Regions from separate parts of the Pantoea sp. X-Soil-YNGN-844 genome, predicted to be linked through region 3. Evidence: predicted binding sites of a transcription regulator. Region 3 holds the regulator's gene; each other region holds the start of a gene.

What was found. Region 3 encodes LexA, which represses DNA repair genes until DNA is damaged. Its sites were predicted from a motif close to TNCTGTATGTACATACAGNA; they were not measured.
Region 1: a site for LexA is predicted at 6,642-6,661, ahead of umuD (translesion error-prone DNA polymerase V autoproteolytic subunit). Genes of this name have one in related genera too.
Region 2: a site for LexA is predicted at 6,421-6,440, ahead of uvrB (excinuclease ABC subunit UvrB). Genes of this name have one in related genera too.

What each region holds. Positions count from the first base shown of each region.
Region 1 covers NZ_AP036007.1:1,857,804-1,865,581, forward strand. The annotation lists gene katE (catalase HPII) at 1-336, opposite strand, end outside; gene zinT (metal-binding protein ZinT) at 724-1,374, shown strand; gene AC6I8C_RS08640 (MmcQ/YjbR family DNA-binding protein) at 1,440-1,805, opposite strand; gene AC6I8C_RS08645 (apurinic/apyrimidinic endonuclease family protein) at 1,907-2,917, shown strand; gene AC6I8C_RS08650 (glucose 1-dehydrogenase) at 2,910-3,773, opposite strand; gene AC6I8C_RS08655 (manganese catalase family protein) at 3,838-4,686, opposite strand; gene AC6I8C_RS08660 (biofilm development regulator YmgB/AriR family protein) at 4,976-5,233, opposite strand; gene AC6I8C_RS08665 (hypothetical protein) at 5,784-6,008, shown strand; gene AC6I8C_RS08670 (hypothetical protein) at 6,094-6,345, opposite strand; gene umuD (translesion error-prone DNA polymerase V autoproteolytic subunit) at 6,683-7,102, shown strand; gene umuC (translesion error-prone DNA polymerase V subunit UmuC) at 7,105-7,778, shown strand, end outside.
Region 2 covers NZ_AP036007.1:1,208,668-1,216,445, forward strand. The annotation lists gene bioA (adenosylmethionine--8-amino-7-oxononanoate transaminase) at 1-1,104, opposite strand, end outside; gene bioB (biotin synthase BioB) at 1,191-2,222, shown strand; gene bioF (8-amino-7-oxononanoate synthase) at 2,222-3,373, shown strand; gene bioC (malonyl-ACP O-methyltransferase BioC) at 3,357-4,112, shown strand; gene bioD (dethiobiotin synthase) at 4,109-4,780, shown strand; gene AC6I8C_RS05560 (ABC transporter ATP-binding protein) at 4,902-5,624, opposite strand; gene uvrB (excinuclease ABC subunit UvrB) at 6,517-7,778, shown strand, end outside.
Region 3 covers NZ_AP036007.1:314,969-322,746, reverse strand. The annotation lists gene zur (zinc uptake transcriptional repressor Zur) at 1-64, shown strand, start outside; gene AC6I8C_RS01375 (CsbD family protein) at 129-341, opposite strand; gene dinF (MATE family efflux transporter DinF) at 498-1,820, opposite strand; gene lexA (transcriptional repressor LexA) at 1,920-2,534, opposite strand; gene AC6I8C_RS01360 (diacylglycerol kinase) at 2,640-3,008, opposite strand; gene plsB (glycerol-3-phosphate 1-O-acyltransferase PlsB) at 3,137-5,560, shown strand; gene ubiA (4-hydroxybenzoate octaprenyltransferase) at 5,842-6,708, opposite strand; gene ubiC (chorismate lyase) at 6,737-7,249, opposite strand; gene psiE (phosphate-starvation-inducible protein PsiE) at 7,336-7,746, opposite strand.

The DNA.
Region 1 (7,778 bases), 1.5 Mb from region 3:
CTCACGCATAATAAAGTCTTCCAGCAGCGTTGGACCACGCGAACCGGCACGCAGTGAGTTCTGATCGTTGGCGATGCGTGTGCCCTGGTTGGTAGTCAGAGGGCGGTCGGTGCCGTTTTTGCGGCTGGCTTCAAGCTGGTCAAGTTTGGCGTTGTGTGTCTGGGGTGCTTTCAGGCTGCCCGGGGCGGTAGGCTGTTTGCCTGGCGGGGTCGGTTCGGCTGGGGGCTGATGCGAACCATCTTTGGGTGCCAGCGATCCCAGCCCCGGCTCTGATGATTCCGGGCCGGTGGTCGGCGCGCGTTCGCTCAGGGGTTTCTTCTCGGTTTCTTTCGACATTAATCCATGCTCCAGCTGTTATTTTACGTTCGGCGACACTAAATATAGAACAACCTGAACAATGCTGAGGTTAAATCCGCGATTTAAACCACCCCGCAGCGCCTTTTTTATCGGGTTCAAAACGCGCGCTTATCTCTCAGCTCTCATTATCGCTTCGCTTATTCACGCCTTGTGCCGTCTGGCTTAGCGGCCTCTCAGTCCGCGCCCGCTATAGTGACAACCCACTTTTGTGTCACGACAGGTTCGCTCGTCACTGGCGGGCGTGATGTCCCGGAAGAGGTCCCTGACCATTAAATAAAATTAATACCGGGAAGTGCTCATCAGGGTTGAATTGTGAAATGTTATATCATAACATTTCTGGCTGTTACATTAATCGGGGATCAGGCTTTGAAAAATCATGCAGGTAAATGGATGGGAATCGTCGGCGCGCTGTTAATCAGTCAGCAGGCGCTGGCACATGGTACGCATGCCCATGGAAAACCGCTGTCAGCGATGGAGCAGAAGGCGGCTGAAGGGGTTTTCGCTGACAGCGATGTGAAAGATCGCCCGCTCTCTGACTGGGACGGAATCTGGCAGTCGGTCTATCCGCTGCTGCAGAGCGGCGAACTGGACCCGGTCTGGCAGAAGAAAGCGCAGCAGGACAACAGTAAAACGGCAGAACAGTACAAGGCCTATTATCGCAAAGGCTACGCTACCGACGTCGAAACCATTGGGATCGAAAATGGCGTGATGGAGTTCCACGTCGGCGATAAGGTCAGCGCCTGCCACTATCACTATGCAGGCCACAAAATCCTGACTTACACGTCCGGGAAGAAAGGGGTGCGCTACCTGTTCGAGTGCCAGGACGCCAGCAGTCAGGCACCGAAATATGTGCAGTTCAGCGACCACACCATCGGGCCGCGTCAGTCCGCCCATTTCCATATCTTTATGGGCAACCAGTCTCAGCAGGCCCTGCTGGCGGAGATGGACAACTGGCCAACCTATTACCCTTACCAGATGACGAATGCACAGGTGGTGGATGAGATGCTGCGCCACTGAGTGCCGGGGCGGGATCGGATGACCCGCTGGTCACAGCGGGTTTTCATTATTACCTTTCGCCGCCTTTATCCCACCCACACCGGGCGGCGTGAGGCGGGGATGCCGCGCACCACCCGCTGATATGACTCTTCAACCAGTTGCTGAATCAGGCCAGGCGAGAGACCGTCGCCGGGATACACCGTAATCCAGTGGCGCTTATTCATATGGTAACCGGCAGTGATCGAGGGATAGATCACCCGGTGCAGCTCCGCCTGCTGCGGTTCGCATTTCAGGGTGATAATCGGCACGCCCCGCAGTTCGGTCAGCAGTAAAAACACTTTTCCACACACTTTATAAACCTGATGTTCCGGCCCGAATGGATAGCCTGATTCGGCGGCGGGCAGCCGTTCAGCCGCGTCGATAGCGATGCGCTGGATCGCGTGACCCTGCATAGTCTCTCTCCCTGTCATTATTCAGTCTGTCGCTGTGGCCCGCGACTGGCTGGTCGCCAGAGGCCTGTTACACTTCTGATAAGCATTAATCAGGAGCAGTCATGAAATTAGGCTTTGCATGTAAGTATCTCAATAGCGATGGCAAACAGTTTTTCCCGTTTCGCGCGACGACCCGTAAACGATTTCTGAGTTTACCGCAGGCTGAACGTCATCAGCTGGTTCATGAGATCACCGTTACCAACCTTAATAATCTCTACCTGACGCTTGAACATCTGGCCACTTTACCGGAGCCACTCAGGATGATGCGTATCGGCAGCGATCTGCTGCCACTCTACACCGTGCCCGAAGCGACGCCGCTGTTTGCGGAATTCCTGCCTGAGCTTTATCCGCTGTTTGCCCGCTGTGGCGAGCTGGCACGGGCGCATGATATCCGGCTCTCCTTCCATCCGGGACAATATACCGTGCTGGCCTCCGACAATCCCGATGTGGTGGTGCGCGCGCTGGAGGATGTGGAGTATCACACGCTCTGCGCCTGTCTGATGGGCTACGGCAAGACCTTCCAGGATTTTAAAATCAACATCCACATGAACGGCAAAGCGGGATTCGACGGCTTTAAACGGTCGTTTAATCAGCTCAGCCCGGAAGCGCGACGGATGCTGACGGTGGAGAATGATGAGATCTCCTGCTCGCTGGATGATGTGCTGCAGGCGGCACCGCTCTGTCCGGTGGTGCTGGATATCCACCATCACTGGGTCAAAGAGAGTGAGTTTATTCAGCCGGATGATGCGCGTGTTGCCCGGGTCATTGAGTCGTGGCGCGGCGTGCGGCCGGTGCTGCACTATTCGATTTCGCAGGAGGGGATTATTCCGCAGGAGGGCTGGCCCGATCAGCAGCAGCTGGGCGCGAGCAAAAGCAAACTGCGGGCGCACTCCGACTACTTCTTTAATCCGACGCTGAATGGCTGGGCGCTGTCGTTCCGGGATTTCGACATTATGTGTGAAGTGAAAATGAAGAATCTGGCGCGGGAGCCGCTTTATCAGTGGGGAATAACGCAGAAGCTGCTAAAGGATCCCCTGGCCGAAGGGGCCAGGGAGTCGGCGGACGTTAAATAATCGCGACGCCGCCCGTAACGGCAATGGTGGCCCCGGAAATGTAGCTGGCTTCATCACTGGCCAGCATCACATAGGTGGGTGCCAGCTCAGCAGGCTGACCGGCACGCTGCAGCGGTACTTCACTGCCAAAGTTTTTCACCTGTTCAACCGGCATGGTCGATGGGATCAGCGGTGTCCAGATGGGACCGGGTGCGACCGCATTGGCACGGATGCCTTTCTCCGCCAGCAGGGCGGCCAGGCCGCCAGAGAAGTTAACGATGGCGGCTTTAGTCGCGGAATAGGCGAGCAGTTTCGGTTTCGGCTGGTCAGCATTGATCGAGGCCGTATTAATGATCGACCCGCCTGCAGGCATATGTTTTGTGGCCGCTTTGGTGATGTAAAACATCGCGTACAGGTTAGTCTTCATCGTCCGATCAAACTCGTCGTCGCCGATCTCATCCAGCGATTCGCGCGTCATCTGATACGCCGCGTTATTCACCACAATGTTAATTTCACCAAAGGCTTCCACGGCCTTATCGACCAGCGCGTTGCAGTGTGACGCATCGGTAATGTCACCGGGCACCAGGACGGCTTTCTGACCGGCGGCCTCAACCAGTCGGGCGGTATCCTGCGCATCCTCATGCTCATCAAGATAAGAGATCAGCACGTCAGCCCCTTCCCGGGCAAAAGCAATCGCCACGGCCCGACCAATGCCGGAATCGCCGCCGGTAATAATCGCTTTTTTACCCGCCAGACGGCCTGAACCCTGATAACTCTCTTCACCATGATCGGGCTGTGGCTGCATCGCGGCGGTACTGCCGGGCCACGTCTGCTGCTGCTCTTCGAAAGGGGGTTGTGGACGCTGAGTGGATAACATGACGTCTCCTCCATAAAAAGATGGGAAAAACCTGTCAGGGCATCGATCCCTGACAGGCGGGCCATTAAGGTTTCGGTGGCGTAACGCCGTCAATCTGCTCTGACTGCGCACCGGAGCCGGGACGGGCATTGCCGAGCAGCGGCTCATCACCCAGAATCTCGGGCTGCTGTTTCGCGCTGAACTGACCATGACCATCGTAAGCCGGGCCACTGCTCCAGCGTCCTTCCGGCAGCGGTTTATCCAGCGAGGTATTCAGGCAGTAGTAAGAGTGCTCCTGCGCCTCATGTTCCTGCGGGAAGCTGTTCGGGATCGGCAGCGACGCGTTCAGTCCGCCCATCTCTTCGATTACGGCCAGCCACTGCTGCTGGTGCATGGTGTCACGGGCGATCAGGAAGGAGAGGAAATCCTTCATGCCTTTGTCTTCGGTCATGTTGTAGAGGCGGGTAGCCAGGACGCGGCCAGTGGCTTCCGCGGTGACGTTAGCCAGCATATCGGCGGCCACGTTGCCGGAGGCGTAGATGTGGCTCATGTCGAACGGCATGCCGTTGGCGTTTACCGGCATCGCAGCCAGGCCGGAAGAGAGAATATGGCGCGGATTCATGCCGCCCAGAATCGCATTAACCACCGGATCTTTGGCTGACGCTTCCTGGTAAGAGAGCGGTGCGCCTTCAAGGTTCAGCGCCACGGCGTAGCCCAGCATTTCGATATGGCTCAGCTCTTCGGTGGCGGTGGAGATCAGCAGATCCCGAATCCGCACATCACCTCGCGCGCCCATCGCCTGGAAAAAGTATTGCATCGCTACACGAATCTCACCTTCGACGCCGCCGATGGCCTGCTGTAACAGCATGGCAAACTCTGGATCGGGCTTCTCTACACGAACCGGGAATTGAAGTTTTGATGAATGATGAAACATGATTATTTTCCTCGTCTGTGTTTGCAGTGGATGCAGAAAAAGCCTGGACACAGATATTGGATAAATAAAGCGAACCGAGAGCAATTAATCGCAATTCAAGGTGAAATAAGCGGCAAAAACGGTAAATAGTAGCGCTATATGTGGTCCGGCAGGGAAGGCAATGCGGGAGGTAAAAAAGAGGCGGGTGGTGCAGTGCAGCAGCAATAAAAAAGCCCCTTTAAAAGGGGCCGATTCCGTAGTGGAAAAGCATCCGTGCTAATTCGCGTTCCGTCATAACAGACACAGGTTTTTAGCTTTCGCTGGTAGCCGTTGCACGCTGCAGAACATGTTCAAGAGCCTGACGGTAAATATCCTGCTTAACCACGTCGCGCTCGCTCTCCAGGTGGTGAATAAGGCCCCGCACGATGTCTTTATCGGAGACATGGGCTTTGGCTCGTGCGAGTTCAGCATGGACCGCGGCGATAACCTGTTTTTCAGTCGTCAGCGCTGTACCAGAGTTCATGAAGTAATCAGAAATCTGAGACTCTGTATTCATCGTTGTTTGCATGTCAGGCCTCATAAGAAATTGGGGGAGTATGCGTTGATTCAGATCCGGTAACCGGCTGACGTAAAAAAATTGCATCTGAAGGTGGAAATCCACAACACCTTCAGATGCGGTGCAAAGCACACTCGTTACAAGTGATTTAACATCACGAGACAAAGTTATACAAGAATGACAAAGTTGTACAATAAAATTTGACAAAAAATCACTGGTCAGAGGTGTTGAGGGGCAGGCAGACAACGGGAGCGTGTCGGGTTTTTAGTCTTTATCTGAGTTAATTCAGGGTGTTAAAGTATTTTTTTCGCAGGATGATAGGGTCCACTGGTGCGTAACGCCTCTCTTTTTCCGCCGTGCGAAAACGATACAATAGCCGTTCAGCCAGACATTTCAGCCAAAAACCTGTACAGGCCGTACAGGTTTTTTGCGCAGGAAAAACGGACAACGCAACACGACTGCTGCAATCCTGTTCGCCTGACAGGTCATGCCACATAATTCACTTCCCACACCTGATGCAGAAGGCTAAGGTTGAGCCCTTATTCATCACAAGGAAATGATCATGGTTCACGACTATTTTGCGATTCCGCCTGCGGGCGTGACGCAGGAACAACATAAACGTTCAGTGGCTGTAGCAGCGGCGCTGTCAGTGGCAAAGGAGTCCGTCAGCGCTTCAACGTCAGCAACCGGCTCAAAAGCCTCCTGGGACCTGCAGGCCGTGGCGAATGAAATTGGTAATCTGGCTGATGCGATTCAGGATGCGCTGGAGAGTGATGGTCAGGCGTAAACCCTAATCCGGGGATGGGGCAGGTCAGGGGATGGCAGTGTTCAGGAGCCGGTAACGTCCGGTGAGCGGACGCTGCCGGAAAGTCCTATTCCATTGCGGGTGGCTCATATTTAATATACTGACGCAGGGCGTCGTGGATTGCCTGATTGTTGCCTTCCTCCAGACCGCGTTCGGCATATTCTTTTGCCAGGGCGGCCAGCACATCGTCAAACTTCCCTTTGTAATTGAGATTATTCAGCGCAATTTGCTGACCGAGTATCGCTTTTAATACCGTGGTCTCAACTGTTAACTGCGCAACTGCCTCTTCCAGATGTTTAATTCGATCGTCGTCTGCCATAACCCCTCCAGGCCTTAAAAAAGGCAGAATAACCAGCCCGCGCTGAATATTCAAACCTCAGCGAATGCCACAGAGACGTTGTCAGATTTTCCTTAAGTAAAAATAATCAGCGGGTGAATTTATAAGATTAGTTACTGAAAGAAAAAAACGCTGATATTCCCGTGCTGCGGCAAAAGTAACCCGTTTCTGCTTACTCTCACAGCAGTGAGAAAAAAGAGGGTTAAAAAAGTGCATTACCATCAACTCCTTTGCTTAAAAATGTTCCGTGTCACTTGATTAAAAGGGGGATTAGCTATTACTGTATTTATATACAGTAATCTGAGAAAGGAGTGAAATTGTGGAATTCATTAAACCTGCGGACATTCGCGCCGTTATGCCTTTACCGCTTTATATCGAACGTGTGCCGTGCGGATTTCCCTCCCCGGCGCAGGATTATGTCGAACAACGTATCGATCTCAATGCGCTGATGGTGCAGCACCCCAGCGCCACCTATTTTGTCCGCGTCAGCGGCGAGTCGATGATTGAGGCGGGCATTAACGATGGTGACATGCTGGTGGTCGACAGCTCGCTCACCGCCTCACACGGCGATATCGTGGTGGCTGCCGTCGACGGTGAATTTACCGTTAAACGTCTTCAGCTTCATCCCTGCCTGCAACTGATGCCGATGAATACCAAATTTAAACCGATCGCTATCCAGACCGAAGATGTGCTGGAGGTGTTTGGTGTTGTGACCTTTGTTATTAAATCGACGCACTGACCATGTTCGCGCTGGTCGATGTGAACTGCTTTTATGCGTCGTGCGAAACCGTTTTCCGGCCCGATCTGAAAGGCAAACCGGTGGTTGTGCTGTCCAACAATGACGGCTGTGTGATTGCGCGCAGCGCCGAGGCAAAGAAAGCCGGTATTAAAATGGGCGCGCCCTATTTTAAAATGCGCGAAGAGCTGACGCGTCACGCGGTACAGGTCTTCAGCTCAAATTACGCGCTCTATGCCGACATGAGCCATCGGGTGATGACCATCCTCGAAGAAATGGCTCCCTCGGTAGAAATCTACTCGATCGACGAGGCGTTTATGGATCTCACCGGCGTGCAGAACTGCATGGCGCTGGAGACCTTTGGCCGTCAGGTCAAAGAACGGATCCGCAAAGAGACCCATCTGACCGTCGGCGTCGGCATTGCACAGACCAAAACGCTGGCCAAGCTGGCGAATTTTGCGGCCAAAAAGTGGAGCAAAACCGGCGGCATTGTTGATTTATCGGACCCCGAACGACAGAGAAAGCTGCTCGCACTGATCGATGTGGCTGACGTCTGGGGCGTGGGGCACCGGATCGGCAAACGACTCAATGCCATGGGCGTTATGACGGCGAAAGATCTGGCCGATCAAAGCACCGAATCCATTCGCAAACAGTTCAGCGTGGTGATGGAGCGTACCGT
Region 2 (7,778 bases), 890 kb from region 3:
CCCCAGCACCCGCACATCCGCCACCTGCGGTGAACGGCGCAGCAGCAGCAGCTCAGCCCGCAGCTGCTGTTCGATTGCGGCCACCTGACGCTGCCAGTGACCGTCCGCCAGCATGCTCAGGCTCTCCGCCGCCACCGCGCAGGCCAGCGGATTCCCCATAAAGGTCGGGCCATGCATAAAACAGCCTGCCGCGCTGCGGCTGATGGTGTCAGCGACATCGCGGGTGGTCAGGGTCGCCGCCAGCGTCATCATGCCGCCGGTCAGTGCCTTGCCGACGCAGAGAATATCCGGGGTAATACCCGCATGTTCACAGGCAAAGAGCTTGCCGGTGCGGCCAAAGCCGGTAGCGATCTCATCCGCTATCAGCAGCACGCCATAGCGGTCGCACGCTTCCCGGACCTGCTGCAGATAGCGCGGATGATAGAAACGCATCCCGCCCGCACCCTGCACAATCGGCTCAAGGATTACCGCTGCCAGCTGCCGGTGATGCTGTTCAACCAGCCGGGCGAAATCGTCGAAGTCGCGTTCGTCCCATTCATCATCAAAGCCGCAGGCCGGTGCCGCTGCAAAGTGGTGTTCAGGCAGATAACCGCGCCACAAGCTGTGCATCGAGTTATCGGGATCGCACACCGACATCGCGGCAAAGGTATCGCCATGATAGCCGCGCTTCAGTGTCAGGAACTGCTGGCGCGTCTCACCGCGGCCCAGCCAGTACTGCAGCGCCATTTTCATCGACACTTCCACCGCCACCGAGCCGGAATCGGCCAGGAAGACGCACTCCAGCGCCTCGGGCGTCATCGCCACCAGCTGACGGCAGAGCGCGACCGCTGCCGGATGGGTAATGCCGCCAAACATCACGTGCGACATCTGCGTGACCTGCTCCGTCAGCGCCCGGTTCAGTCGCGGATGGTTATAGCCGTGGATCGCCGCCCACCACGATGACATCCCATCCACCAGCTCACGGCCATCGGCCAGCTGCAGCTGAAAACCCTGCGCGGCGACGACCGGGTAGCAGGGCAGCGGATCCACCATGGAAGTGTAGGGATGCCAGATATGCTGGCGATCAAAACGGGCATCATCGGAGGAGAAAACGGAGGTAGTCATCGGAGTTGTAAACCAAAATAAAAAAATATAGTTTACAAGTATACCCCTGCTTTCTGTCGGGATGACACCCTTTTCTGGAGTACGTAATGGCTCAACGCTGGACAATTGCACAGGCGCAAGCGCTGTTTGATCAACCTTTTCTTGAACTGATGTTTAAAGCGCAGCAGGTGCATCGTCAGCACTTCGACCCGCGCCAGGTGCAGGTCAGTACGCTGCTGTCGATCAAAACCGGGGCCTGTCCGGAAGATTGCAAATACTGCCCGCAGAGCGCGCGCTACAAGACCGGCCTGGAGTCGGAGCGTCTGATGGAAGTGGAGGAGGTACTGACCTCCGCGCGTCAGGCCAAAGCCGCCGGTTCGACCCGTTTCTGCATGGGTGCCGCGTGGAAAAACCCGCACGAGCGCGATATGCCCTACCTGGAAAAAATGGTTGAAGGCGTGAAGGCGATGGGAATGGAAACCTGCATGACGCTCGGTACGCTCAGCGATCAACAGGCGCAGCGGCTGGCGGGCGCGGGCCTCGATTACTACAACCATAACCTCGACACCTCACCGGAATTCTATGGCTCCATCATCACCACCCGCAGCTATCAGGAACGTCTGGATACGCTCGGCAAAGTGCGTGACGCCGGAATCAAAGTCTGTTCGGGCGGCATCGTCGGCCTGGGTGAAACCGTGAACGATCGCGCCGGTCTGCTGGTGCAGTTAGCCAATCTGCCGACGCCGCCGGAAAGTGTGCCGATCAACATGCTGGTCAAAGTCAAAGGCACGCCACTCGCGGACAACGATGACGTAGAGCCTTTCGATTTTATCCGCACCATCGCGGTGGCGCGCATCATGATGCCGACCTCGCATGTGCGCCTTTCGGCGGGCCGCGAGCAGATGAGCGAGCAGACTCAGGCGATGTGCTTTATGGCCGGGGCGAATTCGATTTTCTACGGCTGCAAACTGCTGACCACGCCGAATCCGGAAGAGGATAAAGACCGCGTGCTGTTCCGCAAACTGGGTCTGAACCCGGAACATACCCACACCCGGCATGGCGATCAGCAGCAGGAAGAACACCTCAGCGAGCAGCTGTTCCATGCCGATACAGAACAGTTCTACAACGCGGCGCTGTAATGAGCTGGCAGCAACGACTTCAGCAGGGGCTGGCGCAGCGTCGTGCGGCCGATGGCTGGCGACAGCGTCGAATCATCGATCAGCAAGGCACCCGCACGTTAGAGAGCGGTGGCCGCCGCTATCTGCACTTCTCCAGCAATGACTATCTCGGTTTAACCCGCCACCCGGCGGTGATTGCGGGCTGGCAGCAGGGTGCGGCGCTGGCGGGCGCGGGGGCGGGCGCTTCAGGTCACGTCACCGGTTATCACCGTCAGCACGCCGAACTTGAGGCGCAGCTGGCCGACTGGCTCGGCTATGACCGTGCGCTGCTGTTTATCTCCGGCTTCGCGGCCAATCAGGCAGTGATTCATCTGCTGGGCGAGAAAAACGATCGCATCCTGGCCGACAAACTCAGCCATGCCTCGCTGCTCGACGCCGCCAGCCACAGCCCGGCGCAGCTGCGGCGTTTCAGTCATAACGATCCGGAGAGCCTGACGGCACGGCTCGCGTCACCCTGCGAGGGGGAAACGCTGGTGGTGACCGAGGGGATTTTCAGCATGGATGGCGACAGTGCACCGCTGGCTGCGCTGGCGCAACAGACGCGTCAGGCACAGGGCTGGCTGCTGGTGGATGATGCGCACGGCATCGGCGTGGCAGGTGAGCAGGGGCGGGGCAGCTGCTGGCAGCAGGGCGTTAAGCCGGAACTGCTGGTGGTCACTTTTGGCAAAGCCTTTGGCGTCAGCGGTGCCGCGCTGCTGTGCGACGCCGATACCGCCGACTATTTCCTGCAGTTCAGCCGGCATCTGATCTACTCCACCGCCATGCCCGCTGCGCAGGCCGTGGCGCTGCAGGCGGCACTGCGCGAAATTCAGCAGGGTGATGCGCTGCGCCAGCAGTTGCAGCAGAACATTGCGCATTTCCGGTGTGGCGCGGCCTCGCTGCCGTGGCAACTCATGGACTCTGCCAGCGCGATTCAGCCGCTGCTGATCGGTGAAAATGGCGATGCGATGGCGCTCTCTGCGCGGCTGGCGGAGGCGGGCTGCTGGGTCAGTGCGATTCGGCCACCTACCGTGCCGCCGGGAACGGCCCGGCTGCGCATTACCCTGACGGCGGTACATCGCCCGGAAGATATTGATCGGTTACTGGAGGCGCTGCATGACGCTGCGGGTTGATAAGCAGGCGGTTGCGCGTGCCTTTGGTCGGGCTGCCAGCCATTACGATGACCATGCGGCACTGCAACGGCTCAGCGGCGATGCGCTGCTGGCACGCGCACCGGCTCACAGCGGGCTGCAGCTGCTGGATGCCGGGTGTGGCACTGGTTGGTACAGCAGGCTGTGGCGCGAACGGGGTAAACAGGTCACGGCACTCGATCTCTCACCGCAGATGCTGCAACAGGCGCGGGACAACGACGCAGCGCAGCACTATCTGGCGGGCGACATCGACGCGCTGCCGCTGGCGGATAACAGCATCGACCTGATATGGAGCAACCTGGCGGTGCAGTGGAGTGAGGATCTGCCCGGCGCGCTGCGCCAGTTCCGGCGCGTGCTGCGGCCCGAGGGCACGCTGCTGTTTTCCACGCTGGGCGACGGTTCGTTGCAGGAGGTGCATGAAGCCTGGTCCCATCTGGATGCGTTACCCCATGCTAACCGCTTTCTCAGCGAGGCGAAGATTGCGGCGGCCTGCCATGCAGAGCAACTGATTTGCAGCGCGGAAAGGGTGACGCTGCATTTTCCCGATGCGCTCAGTGCCATGCGTTCGCTGAAAGGGATTGGCGCGACCCATCTGCATCAGGGCCGCGACGGGCAGATACTCACCCGACAACGGCTCAACCAGTTAGAGGCACACTGGCCGCGCGATCGTCACGGCTATCGCCTGAGTTACCATTTAATTTATGGAGTCACGCTTTCATGAAACGGTTTTTTATTACCGGCACCGACACCGAAGTCGGTAAAACGGTCGCCAGCGGCGCACTGTTGCAGGCGGCGGGTGCCGCGGGCTACCGCTGTGCGGGTTATAAGCCGGTTGCTTCGGGCTGTGAGATGACGCCTGAAGGCATTCGCAACAGTGATGCGCTGGCGCTGCAGCGCTTCAGCAGCGTGACGTTGAGCTATCAGCAGGTCAATCCGCTGGCGTTTATGGAGCCGACTTCGCCGCACATCGTCAGCGCTGAAGAGGGCAGGCCGATCACCCATCTGGCACTGTCAGCGGGTCTGGCGGCTCTGGAGCCACTGGCGGACTGGATTCTGGTGGAGGGTGCGGGCGGCTGGTACACCCCGCTGTCAGAGACGCACACCTATGCGGACTGGGTAGTCAGCGAACAGCTGCCCGTGATTCTGGTGGTGGGAATTAAGCTCGGCTGCATTAATCACGCCATGCTCACCGCCGAGGCGGTGCGTGCGCGCGGCCTGCCGCTGGTGGGCTGGATCGCCAACACCGTCGAGCCGCCCGGCAAACGCTATCAGGAATATCTCACCAGCCTGAAGCAGCGACTACCTGCCCCCTGTCTGGGTACGATTCCGTATCTCACCGATGCGGCGCAGCAGGCGTCCTGTGGACAGTATCTGACGCTGCCAGAGTAAAACCCGGCCCTAGGGGCTTTTTGCTTGATCAGTCTGAGCCTGTGCAGTGCTCACCAGCCTGAACGTCAGATTGTTGCGCGCTGCCTGCAATCCTGACGCCTGCCGTGGCAGGGACTCAGTGTCAGGCCACCGTCAGCCACTTATCCACGGTGTGGTCATCGAGCTGCTCCATGCTGCCCTGCGCCACATTACGGCCACGGTGCAGCAGCAGGAAATAGTCCGCCACCCGCCGGATCAGCGACAGGCGCTGCTCCAGCAGCAGGATGGTCAGCCCGTAGTCGAGGTTAAGCCGGCGGATCAGGTTGCCCATCTCCTCTTCCAGCCACGGCGACATCCCATCAGTCGGCTCATCCAGAATCAGCAGTTTGGGCTGGAGCACCAGCGCGCGCGCCAGGGCCAGCTGTTGCTGCTGATCGATGGGCAGATCGCCGCTGCGTTGCTGGCGCAGGGAGTAGAGCGCCGGGAACAAATCAAAGACCATTTCGGGAATGGCGCGATGACGATCGCGCTGGCTGGCACCCGCCAGCAGGGCAATCAGCAGGTTATCTTCCACGCTCATCTGGGTAAAAATATGGCGGCCCTGCGGCACATAGCCGATGCCCATCTGTGCCCGCTGTTCGGCCGGTTGCATCAGCAAATCTTCCGGCGGCGAGCCATCCTCTTTCCAGGAAATTGTGCCGCTGTTAATCGGCAGTCTGCCCATGATGCAGTTGACCAGCGTGGTCTTGCCCATGCCAGGGCGGCCCAGAATGCCGGTGCAGGTGCCAGGCGACAGATCCAGGTCCACATCCCACAGAATATGGTTCTGACCGTAAAATTGATTTACCGAACGTAGACTCAGCATCTGACACTCTCCTTCCCGATCATTAGCCTGATTGCTTCCGCTCTCTGTCGTCTGGCAAACAAGTCATCAGCAACGGCAGCCTCACCATTGCAGCACAGTGCGCGTAAAGCGCGGTGACGTTACTCACTCCTGCAATTCCCAGGCCAGATCTTAAAACGGCCCTGTTTCCTGCTGCAGTGCGCTGTATCAGGGACGAAAGGTGAGAAAAACTTATCAATTACCCATGGTCATCACGCGCCTGCACTTTTACAGTGCCTGCGGGCGCTGTTTGTGGTGCAGACGTGCTGCGGTAACGCAGAATGTCTGATTAAGAATCTTAGTGGAACGATGAAAATTTGCGTGCCACGCCAGGCGACAGATTAAAAATGCAGAATAATCCGTCAGCAGCCGACGCGAAATTTAACGCAAAAAAAATTATTTTCAACGAGGCGGGAGGGCAGGGAAAAATTATACACAGCTGATGGCGGCGGGGCTGCCATCACTTATCCACCATTCCTGTGGATAACCTTGTGCATTAGGTAATGAAAACCGGTTAGAAGCGAGGAAATACGCGGCCTGGTAACATAATGACGAGATTCTGGCCTTATTAGCTTAAACCATTAAAATCAGCTGGTTATCAAAAAACAAGCCTGCGAATTCTCTGTCAGGTAACCAAACTGTAATTTTGTGACGTTCTATTGACAAATGTTAAATCCGATCCCGGTCTGGGGATAACATTGCGCAACAGGCTTTGCGATATCACGTATCTGAAGCACGCGGGCTAAGTCTTACCCTGATTGCATTAACCTTGCACGATTACTGTTTTTATATCCAGTATTATTTTCTGGCAAAATCACCATAGCAGAGTAAAATAAATGCCTGCCCGCCGACTTCTCCAGCAGGAACTGCATTCATGACCAAAGCTTTTAAACTCAATTCCGCCTTTAAACCTTCGGGCGACCAGCCTGAGGCGATCCGTCGCCTGGAAGAGGGGCTGGAGGATGGACTGGCCCATCAGACCTTATTAGGCGTAACCGGCTCCGGTAAAACCTTTACCGTCGCCAACGTCATTGCCGACCTCAATCGCCCGACGATGGTGCTGGCACCGAACAAAACGCTGGCGGCGCAGCTCTATGGCGAGATGAAAGAGTTTTTCCCGGATAACGCCGTCGAGTTTTTCGTCTCTTACTACGACTACTATCAGCCTGAAGCCTATGTGCCGAGCTCCGACACCTTTATTGAAAAGGATGCGTCGGTGAATGAACACATCGAACAGATGCGTCTTTCAGCGACCAAGGCGCTGCTGGAGCGGCGCGACGTTATCGTGGTGGCGTCGGTTTCGGCGATCTACGGTCTGGGCGATCCCGATCTCTATCTGAAAATGATGCTGCACCTGACCCGCGGCATGATAATCGATCAGCGCAGCATCCTGCGCCGCCTCTCAGAGCTTCAGTACACCCGCAACGATCAGGCGTTTCAGCGCGGCACCTTCCGCGTGCGTGGCGAAGTGATCGATATCTTCCCGGCGGAGTCGGACGATATTGCGCTGCGCGTCGAACTGTTTGACGAAGAGGTCGAGCGTCTGTCGCTGTTTGACCCGCTGACCGGGCAGATCGATTCAGTGGTGCCGCGCTTTACCATCTATCCCAAGACGCACTACGTCACGCCGCGTGAGCGCATTCTGCAGGCGATGGAAGAGATCAAAGTCGAGCTGGCGGATCGCCGCCGGGTGCTGCTGGAGAACAATAAACTGCTGGAAGAGCAGCGTATTACTCAGCGTACCCAGTTTGATCTGGAGATGATGAGTGAGCTGGGCTACTGCTCCGGCATCGAGAACTACTCGCGCTACCTCTCCGCACGCGGACCGGGCGAAGCGCCACCGACGCTGTTTGACTATCTGCCTGCCGATGGCCTGCTGGTGGTGGATGAGTCGCATGTCACCATCCCGCAGATTGGCGGCATGTATAAAGGCGACCGGGCGCGCAAAGAGACGCTGGTGGAGTATGGCTTCCGCCTGCCGTCTGCGCTGGACAACCGTCCGATGAAGTTTGAAGAGTTTGAAGCGCTGGCCCCGCAGACCATCTATGTTTCGGCAACGCCGGGCAAATATGAGCTGGAAAAATCGGGCGACGAAGTTGTCGATCAGGTGGTACGTCCTACCGGCCTGCTGGACCC
Region 3 (7,778 bases):
GCACCATGAAAGCTGCGAACACGATCATCAGGATGAGGGTAAAAAGCGGGGAAAACGCGGGTAACTGGCGCATCTTTGTGTGGTTCCGGTGCGGGTGCACCGGAACGTGTTAACTGATCAGCGCTGCATTACCAGCGGTGGTCTTTATTCTGGCCTTCCCAGTCCGTCACTTCACGCTCTGCTTCATCTTTCGCATAGCCATAACGTTCCTGGATTTTGCCGACCAGCTGATCGCGTTTGCCTTCGATAACCTGCATGTCATCGTCGGTCAGCTTGCCCCATTTCTCTTTCATTTTGCCTTTAAACTGCTTCCAGTTGCCGCTCGCTTCATCTTTATTCATGGCAGACCTCCAATCCTCGGGGTTTAATGATTATCTTGTTACTTAACAAAATAACGATATAAAGCGCTGGTTAACTGCGCCGGATAAAGTTAATTGTAGTAGCCAGATTCACAAACCCGGAATAATACGGAATAATCTGTATCAGCCTGTACAGCGTCAGGCATCAAACCAGCTGTTCTGACGCCAGTGCCTGCGCCAGATGAGCCACAGTGACAGACCGCGCAGCGCCAGGAAAACCGTTACCGCCAGCCACAGTCCGTGATTGCCCAGCGCCGGTACGCTCAGCAGCGTCAGAAAGTAGCCTGCTGCTGCTACCACCATGCTGTTACGCATCTCACGTCCGCGCGTCGCGCCGATAAACATCCCATCCAGCAGATAACACCAGACACCGATCAGCGGCATAACGATCTGCCAGACCAGATAGCGGTCAGCACTTTGTTGCAGCGAAGGAAGGGAGGTCAACAGGGTAACAATCTGCGGGCCAGCAATGGCATAGATCAGCGAGAAGAACAGCGCCACCACCACCGCCTGCCGACAGGCAGAGTGCCAGACGCGCCGCAGTTTGCCGCCATCTTTTGCACCATGCGCCTCGCCGGCAAACGCTTCAACCGCGTAGGCGAAGCCATCCAGCGCATAGGCCGTGAACGTGATGAACATCAGCAATACCGCGTTAACTGCCACCACATCCGGGCCCAGCCGCGCGCCCAGCACGGTCAGCGAGGCGAAACAGAGTTGCAGCATCAGTGAGCGCAGCATGATATCCCGGTTCAGCCGCAGCAGCCGGCCGCTGTCACCGCGCCAGCTCTGCTTCAGCAGGCTCAGGGGAATACCACGCAGCTTCAGGACCCGCCAGACCATGATGCTGCCGACACCCAGCGTAATGTACTCCGCCAGCGCCGTGGCGGTTGCCGCACCCGCGACACCCCAGTGCAGGCCTATGACCAGCCAGAGATCGAGTACGATATTAACCACATTGCCCACCACCAGCAGGATCACCGGCGCGCGCGCATACTGCACGCCCAGCAGCCAGCCCAGAATGACCAGATTTGCCAGCGTAGCAGGCGCACTGAGCCAGCGAATCTGAATAAACAGCGCCGCCTGTTCCAGTACCGCGGGATTACCGCCAACCAGATGGGTCGCCAGCTGAATAATCGGATAACGTAAAGCGATGAACAGTACACCTGCCAGCAGCGCAATGATCAGCGGCTGCGTCAGTGCGCGTGCCAGCGCGGTTTTATCGTCCGCACCAAACGCCTGCGCCGTAAGGCCAGTCGTACTCATTCTAAGGAAAAGCAGCAGCATAAAGAGGAAGCTGGTCACCGTGGTCCCGACCGCAACCCCGCCAAGATAGACAGGGCTGTCGAGATGACCAATAACTGCAGTATCGACCACTCCCAGTAAGGGAACGGTGATATTTGAAAGGATCATCGGCAGCGCAAGCCGCCAGAGATTTTTATCGGTTGCCGTGATAAAGCGCATTCGCCGTTCCGTGCTCGGTGTCGCTGCGCAAAACAGTCAGCGACAAAATTAGGGCAGACAGAATAGCATCAGAAAAGGCGAATGCACGCAGGCCTAAAATCAGAGCCACTCGCCGTTGCGCACCACGCCAACCGCCAAACCTTCAATGGTCAGGGACTGTGCACGGGTATCGACAACAATCGGGTCAAAATCACTGTTTTCAGGCAGCAGATGCACGATAGCACCCTGCTTTTTCCAGCGCTTAACGGTGACTTCATCATCGATGCGGGCAACGACAACCTGGCCGTTGCGCACATCCTGGGTTTTATGTACCGCGAGCAGGTCGCCATCCATAATCCCGATATCTTTCATCGACATTCCGCTGACGCGCAGCAGGAAGTCGGCAGACGGCTTAAACAGGCCCGGATCGACCTTGTAGTGGGTTTCGATATGTTCCTGCGCCATGATCGGCTCACCGGCAGCAACCCGGCCAATCAACGGTATGCCTTCTGAGGCTTCTTCTTCCATTAACAGACGAATGCCGCGCGATGCACCCGAAACGATCTCAATGACACCTTTACGCGCCAGCGCTTTCAGGTGCTCTTCTGCCGCATTCGGTGAGCGGAAGCCCAGTTGTGCAGCAATCTCTGCGCGCGTAGGCGGCATGCCTGTTGAAGAAATATGGTCGCGAATCAGGTCATAGACCTGCTGCTGCCTGCTGGTTAATGCTTTCATCCCGCCCCCTGGTTGTTTATACAGTCGCTGTGAGTATATACAGGTATTGGCGAAATGGAAACCGATTGTCAGGCAAAACGCGGCTTCCGGCGCGATATGGAACGCTTATCGCAAATGTGTCCAGAGCAGCGCGATCCAGACAAACAGTGCCAGTAAGATGCTGATCAGTACCGCCGCAGAGCCCATATCTTTGGCCCGGCCCGCCAGCGGATGATGCTCCTGACCGATGCGGTCAACGACCGCTTCAATGGCGCTATTAAGGATTTCAACAATGACGACCAGCACCACTGCCCCGATCATCAGGATGCGTGAGACCACATCGACATCCAGCCAGCAGGCGATAATAATGGCGACCAGCGCAGCCAGGGCTTCCTGACGAAACGCCGCTTCATGTTGCCAGGCGGCACGCAGTCCCTGCCAGGAGTAACCTGCGGCTTTAACTATTCTGATAAGTCCGGTGGCATTATTTGCCATGATGTGGGAACCCTTTTATCGGATTGACGTCAATGTCTGGGCTGCGTGCAATTGGCACCACCACAGATCTTCGCTGCACTTTCTGGTATGCTTGCGGCGCTTTGCTAACAAGAGGCTTCATGTTGTCTATGTCAGGTTGGCGTAAACTCTATTACAAATTGCTTAATTTACCACTGTCGTTTTTGGTAAAAAGTAAGGCCATTCCGGCCGATCCCGTGTCTGAACATGGTCTGGATCCGACCCGACCTATTATGTATGTTTTGCCTTACGATTCGAAGGCCGACTTACTGACTTTACGCGCGCAGTGTCTGCGGCATCATCTGCCTGACCCGCTCTCTCCGCTGGAGATTGATGGTTCACTGCTGCCGCGCCACGTATTTATCCACGATGGCCCGCGCGTCTTCCCCTATTTTGTGCCCAGCGTGGAATCGGTGAAAATCTTTCACGATTACCTCGATCTGCATCGCAATAATCCTACGCTGGATATCCAGATGCTGCCGGTAACGGTGATGTTTGGTCGCGCACCAGGACGTGAAGTTCAGGGCGAAGCCACGCCACACCTGCGGGTGCTGAACGGCGTACAGAAATTCTTTGCGGTGATCTGGCACGGACGCGACAGTTTTGTTCGCTTCTCGCCGACCGTTTCGCTGCGCCGCATGGCCACGGAACACGGTACGGATAAGTCGATTGCCCAGAAACTGGCTCGCGTGGCGCGCATCCATTTTGCCCGTCAGCGGCTGGCGGCGATTGGCCCGCGGTTACCGGCGCGTCAGGATCTGTTTAACCGTCTGCTGCAATCCAAAGCGATTGAAAAAGCCGTCGAAGATGAAGCACGCAGCAAAAAAATCTCCCATGAGAAAGCGCAGCAGAATGCTGTCGAGATGATGGAAGAAATTGCCGCCAACTTCTCTTATGAAGCGATTCGCGTTACCGACCGCGTGATGGGCTGGCTCTGGAGTCGTCTCTATCAGGGCATCAACGTCAATGGCGGCGAAAAAGTGCGCCAGCTGGCGCAGGATGGCCACGAGATTGTCTATGTGCCGTGCCATCGCAGCCACATGGATTATCTGCTGCTCTCCTACGTGCTCTATCATCAGGGCCTGGTCCCGCCACACATTGCTGCCGGTATCAACCTCAACTTCTGGCCAGCCGGCCCGATTTTCCGTCGTCTGGGCGCATTCTTTATTCGTCGTACTTTTAAAGGCAACAAGCTCTACGCCACGGTGTTCCGTGAATATCTCGGCGAGCTGTTTACCCGCGGCTATTCGGTTGAGTACTTTGTCGAGGGTGGTCGTTCTCGTACCGGCCGCCTGCTGGACCCGAAAACCGGCACCTTAGCCATGACATTGCAGGCGATGCTGCGCGGCGGTAACCGCCCGATCACGCTGGTGCCGATCTACATCGGCTATGAGCACGTGATGGAAGTGGGTACTTACGCCAAAGAACTGCGCGGCGCGGCGAAAGAGAAAGAGGGCTTCATGCAGATGGTGCGTGGCTTGCGCAAGCTGCGCAATCTCGGTCAGGGTTATGTTAACTTTGGCGAGCCGCTGCCGCTGGTCAACTATCTCAATAAGCAGGTGCCGGAATGGCGCGATGCCATCGATCCGATTGAGCCGCAGCGTCCGAGCTGGTTAACACCGACGGTCAATGATATCGCGGCCAGTCTGATGGTGCGTATCAATGAAGCGGGCGCGGCCAATGCCATGAACCTCTGTGTTACCGCTTTGCTGGCGTCACGTCAGCGCTCACTCACCCGTGAACAGCTGATTGAACAGCTGGAGTGCTATACCCAGTTGCTGCGCAATGTGCCTTATTCACCTAACGCGACCGTACCCGATCTTTCAGCGGAAGCGCTGCTGGATCACGCCATGGGTATGAATAAGTTTGAGAGTGAAAAGGACAGTATTGGCGACATCATCATTCTGCCGCGTGAGCAGGCGGTGCTGATGACCTACTATCGCAACAATATTCATCACATGCTGGTGATGCCGTCGCTGATTGCCGCCATAGTTCAGCAGCATCAGACGCTGACTGAAGCCGAACTGCTGCGTCAGGTGAGCCTGATCTACCCGATGCTGAAGAGCGAACTGTTCCTGCGCTGGCAGACCGATGAGCTGCCGCAACTGCTGACCGATATCAGTCAGGAGCTGGCGCGTCAGGGCCTGATTACCTTCGAAGCCGGTGAGTTGCGCTTTACTGCGGCACGCTACCGCACGCTGCAACTGCTGGCTGCCGGTGTGCGCGAAACGCTGCAGCGTTATGCCATTACCTTCTCTATTCTCAGCGCCAAGCCGACGATTAACCGTGGCACGCTGGAGAAAGAGAGCCGGACGCTGGCGCAGCGTCTGTCGGTACTGCACGGTATCAACGCGCCGGAGTTCTTCGACAAAGCGGTCTTTACCTCACTGGTGCTGACGCTGCGTGACGAAGGGTATATCAGCGACAGCGGTGATGCCGATGTCGCGCAGACCCTGGCGACCTGGCATATCCTGGCTGACCTGGTCACCAGTGATGTCCGCATGACGATTGAAACCGCGGTGGCGCACGACTGACACCCGCGCCCAGTAAAAAGGCGACCTCATGAGGTCGCCTTTTTTATAGACCAGGTCTGGTCCGATTCGCTGTAAGACGGTGCCTGCTCAGGGAACATGGTCAGATCGGAAAGACGCAAAAGCGTCATCCCTGACTGCTCGGCCCGCGCCGTCCCTGGCGCGGGACGCTTTCCTCTTCTGCCCATGTTCCCTGCTCGTTGAGCTTATCCATTGCTGCCAGATTCACCCTCATCAGGTTTGGCGACTTCCCGGATCGCCTTTTTATGTCTGGAATCTCTCTATCAGAACAGCTGGCTGAACGGCGGAGAATTCATCAGCACACCGAGGAACAGCACCATCCCGACATAGTTATTATTGAGAAAAGCCTGGAAACAGGGCTGGCGCTCGCGTCCGGCGATCAGCTTCTGCTGATAAACAAACAGCGCAGCCGCCAGCAGCAGCGTCCAGTAGAAGGCGCCGTTCAGATGCAGCATCATGCCCACCAGCGCCATCAGCAGCAGGGTTGCCAGTTGCAGCAACCCGATGATCAGCTTGTCGAAACGACCAAATAAAATCGCCGTCGACTTTACGCCAATCTTGAGGTCATCATCCCGATCAACCATCGCATACTGGGTGTCGTAAGCGACCGTCCAGCAAATGTTGGCAATAAACACCAGCCAGCAGACCAGAGGTAAGGACTCACTAACTGCGGACCAGGCCATAGGAATCGCCCAGCCAAACGCGGCCCCCAGCACCACCTGCGGCAGGTGGGTGTAGCGCTTCATAAAGGGATAGACCCAGGCCAGCGCCAGTCCCACGACGGAGAGCATGATCGTCATCAGGTTCATGGTCAGCACCAGCGCAAAAGCCACCAGCGCCAGGATCACGAACAGCAGCTTCGCCTCTTTTGCACTCACCGCGCCGCTGGCCAGTGGCCGGTGCTTCGTACGCTCCACATGACCATCAACTTTGCGGTCGGCGTAGTCATTGATCACACAACCCGCCGCGCGCATCACAAACACCCCGGCAACGAATACCACCAGCACCGGCAGTGGCGGGATCGCCCTGTCAGCCAGCCATAATGCCCAGAGCGTGGGCCACATCAGCAGCAGCGTCCCGATCGGTTTGTCGATACGCATCAGGCGAGCGTAGGCCCGCCATTTATTCATACTTAAGCTCGTTTGCACCACAAAATCCTCAGACCAGATCGCGATAAAGCGGCGATGCCGGTAAAAACAGTTCAGTCAGCAGCAGCGGTTTGCCGGAGAGACGCAGACGGGAACGTCGTCCCCACAATCCCTCCACCTGCCCCGGCTCAATAAAATCGCGGGTCAGCGTCGACGACGAAAAAAGATAGCGCCCAAGAGGACGGGTGCCGAGCTGTTGCAGCATTGCCTCTGGCCCGTTAAGGGTGCTTTCCGGCACCAGCGTGCGGCCAGCCAGCCAGGGCTGATCGTCGCCGGACAGCAGCACTTCGCGCAGCCAGAAGCGTTCATCACCTGGCAACAACGCCCTTTCCTCACCTAACTCGCTGGCGTCGATAAAGCCTTCACGCAGCGGCTGAACCGTGACCCGCTGACAGTGCTGCTCAAAGCGGCGCGTCATCGAATCCTCCTCCATCAGCCAGTCGAGCAAGGGCGGCGCAAGGGTGGCCTGCGACGGAGAAAGCCAGTTGAGCGAACGTAATAAGCTGAGTGCGTCTTGCGACATGGCACCACTCCCGATAATTTTCAGGACGCTAGTTTAGCGCAGAGCGGCGATGCGAACACCTGCCGTCGTGTCAGACGGCAGGGGGATTACTCGCGTTTCAGCCGGTTACTGTTGGCCAGCCACAGCGTGACAACCAGAATCAGAATCGCCGCTGAGTAGCAGAGGGTATCGAAGGGATTTTTATGGTCGACGATAATCAGGCGGATAATGGCCGTGATACCGATATAGACAAAGTAGCGCAGGGGAAAGTGATAGCCCGACTGAAAGTACTTAACAATCAGGGCAATAAATTCGAAGTAGAGGAAATAGATAACAATTCCCTCAATCAGCAGGTATGAAGAGGCCTGCTCGCCGGTGTTAAACAGGACGTTTGCCAGATGAATAGTCTCTTTGCCTAAAAAGACGATCAGGATGATCGCCAGACTCAGCAGACCCAGATTCAGCACCCATTGCAGAACCGTTGCAAGGTGGCGGGCCAAAGGATTTTTGTCACTCATGTTGCGCCTTTAAAAAGGAGTTATCAGCGCGC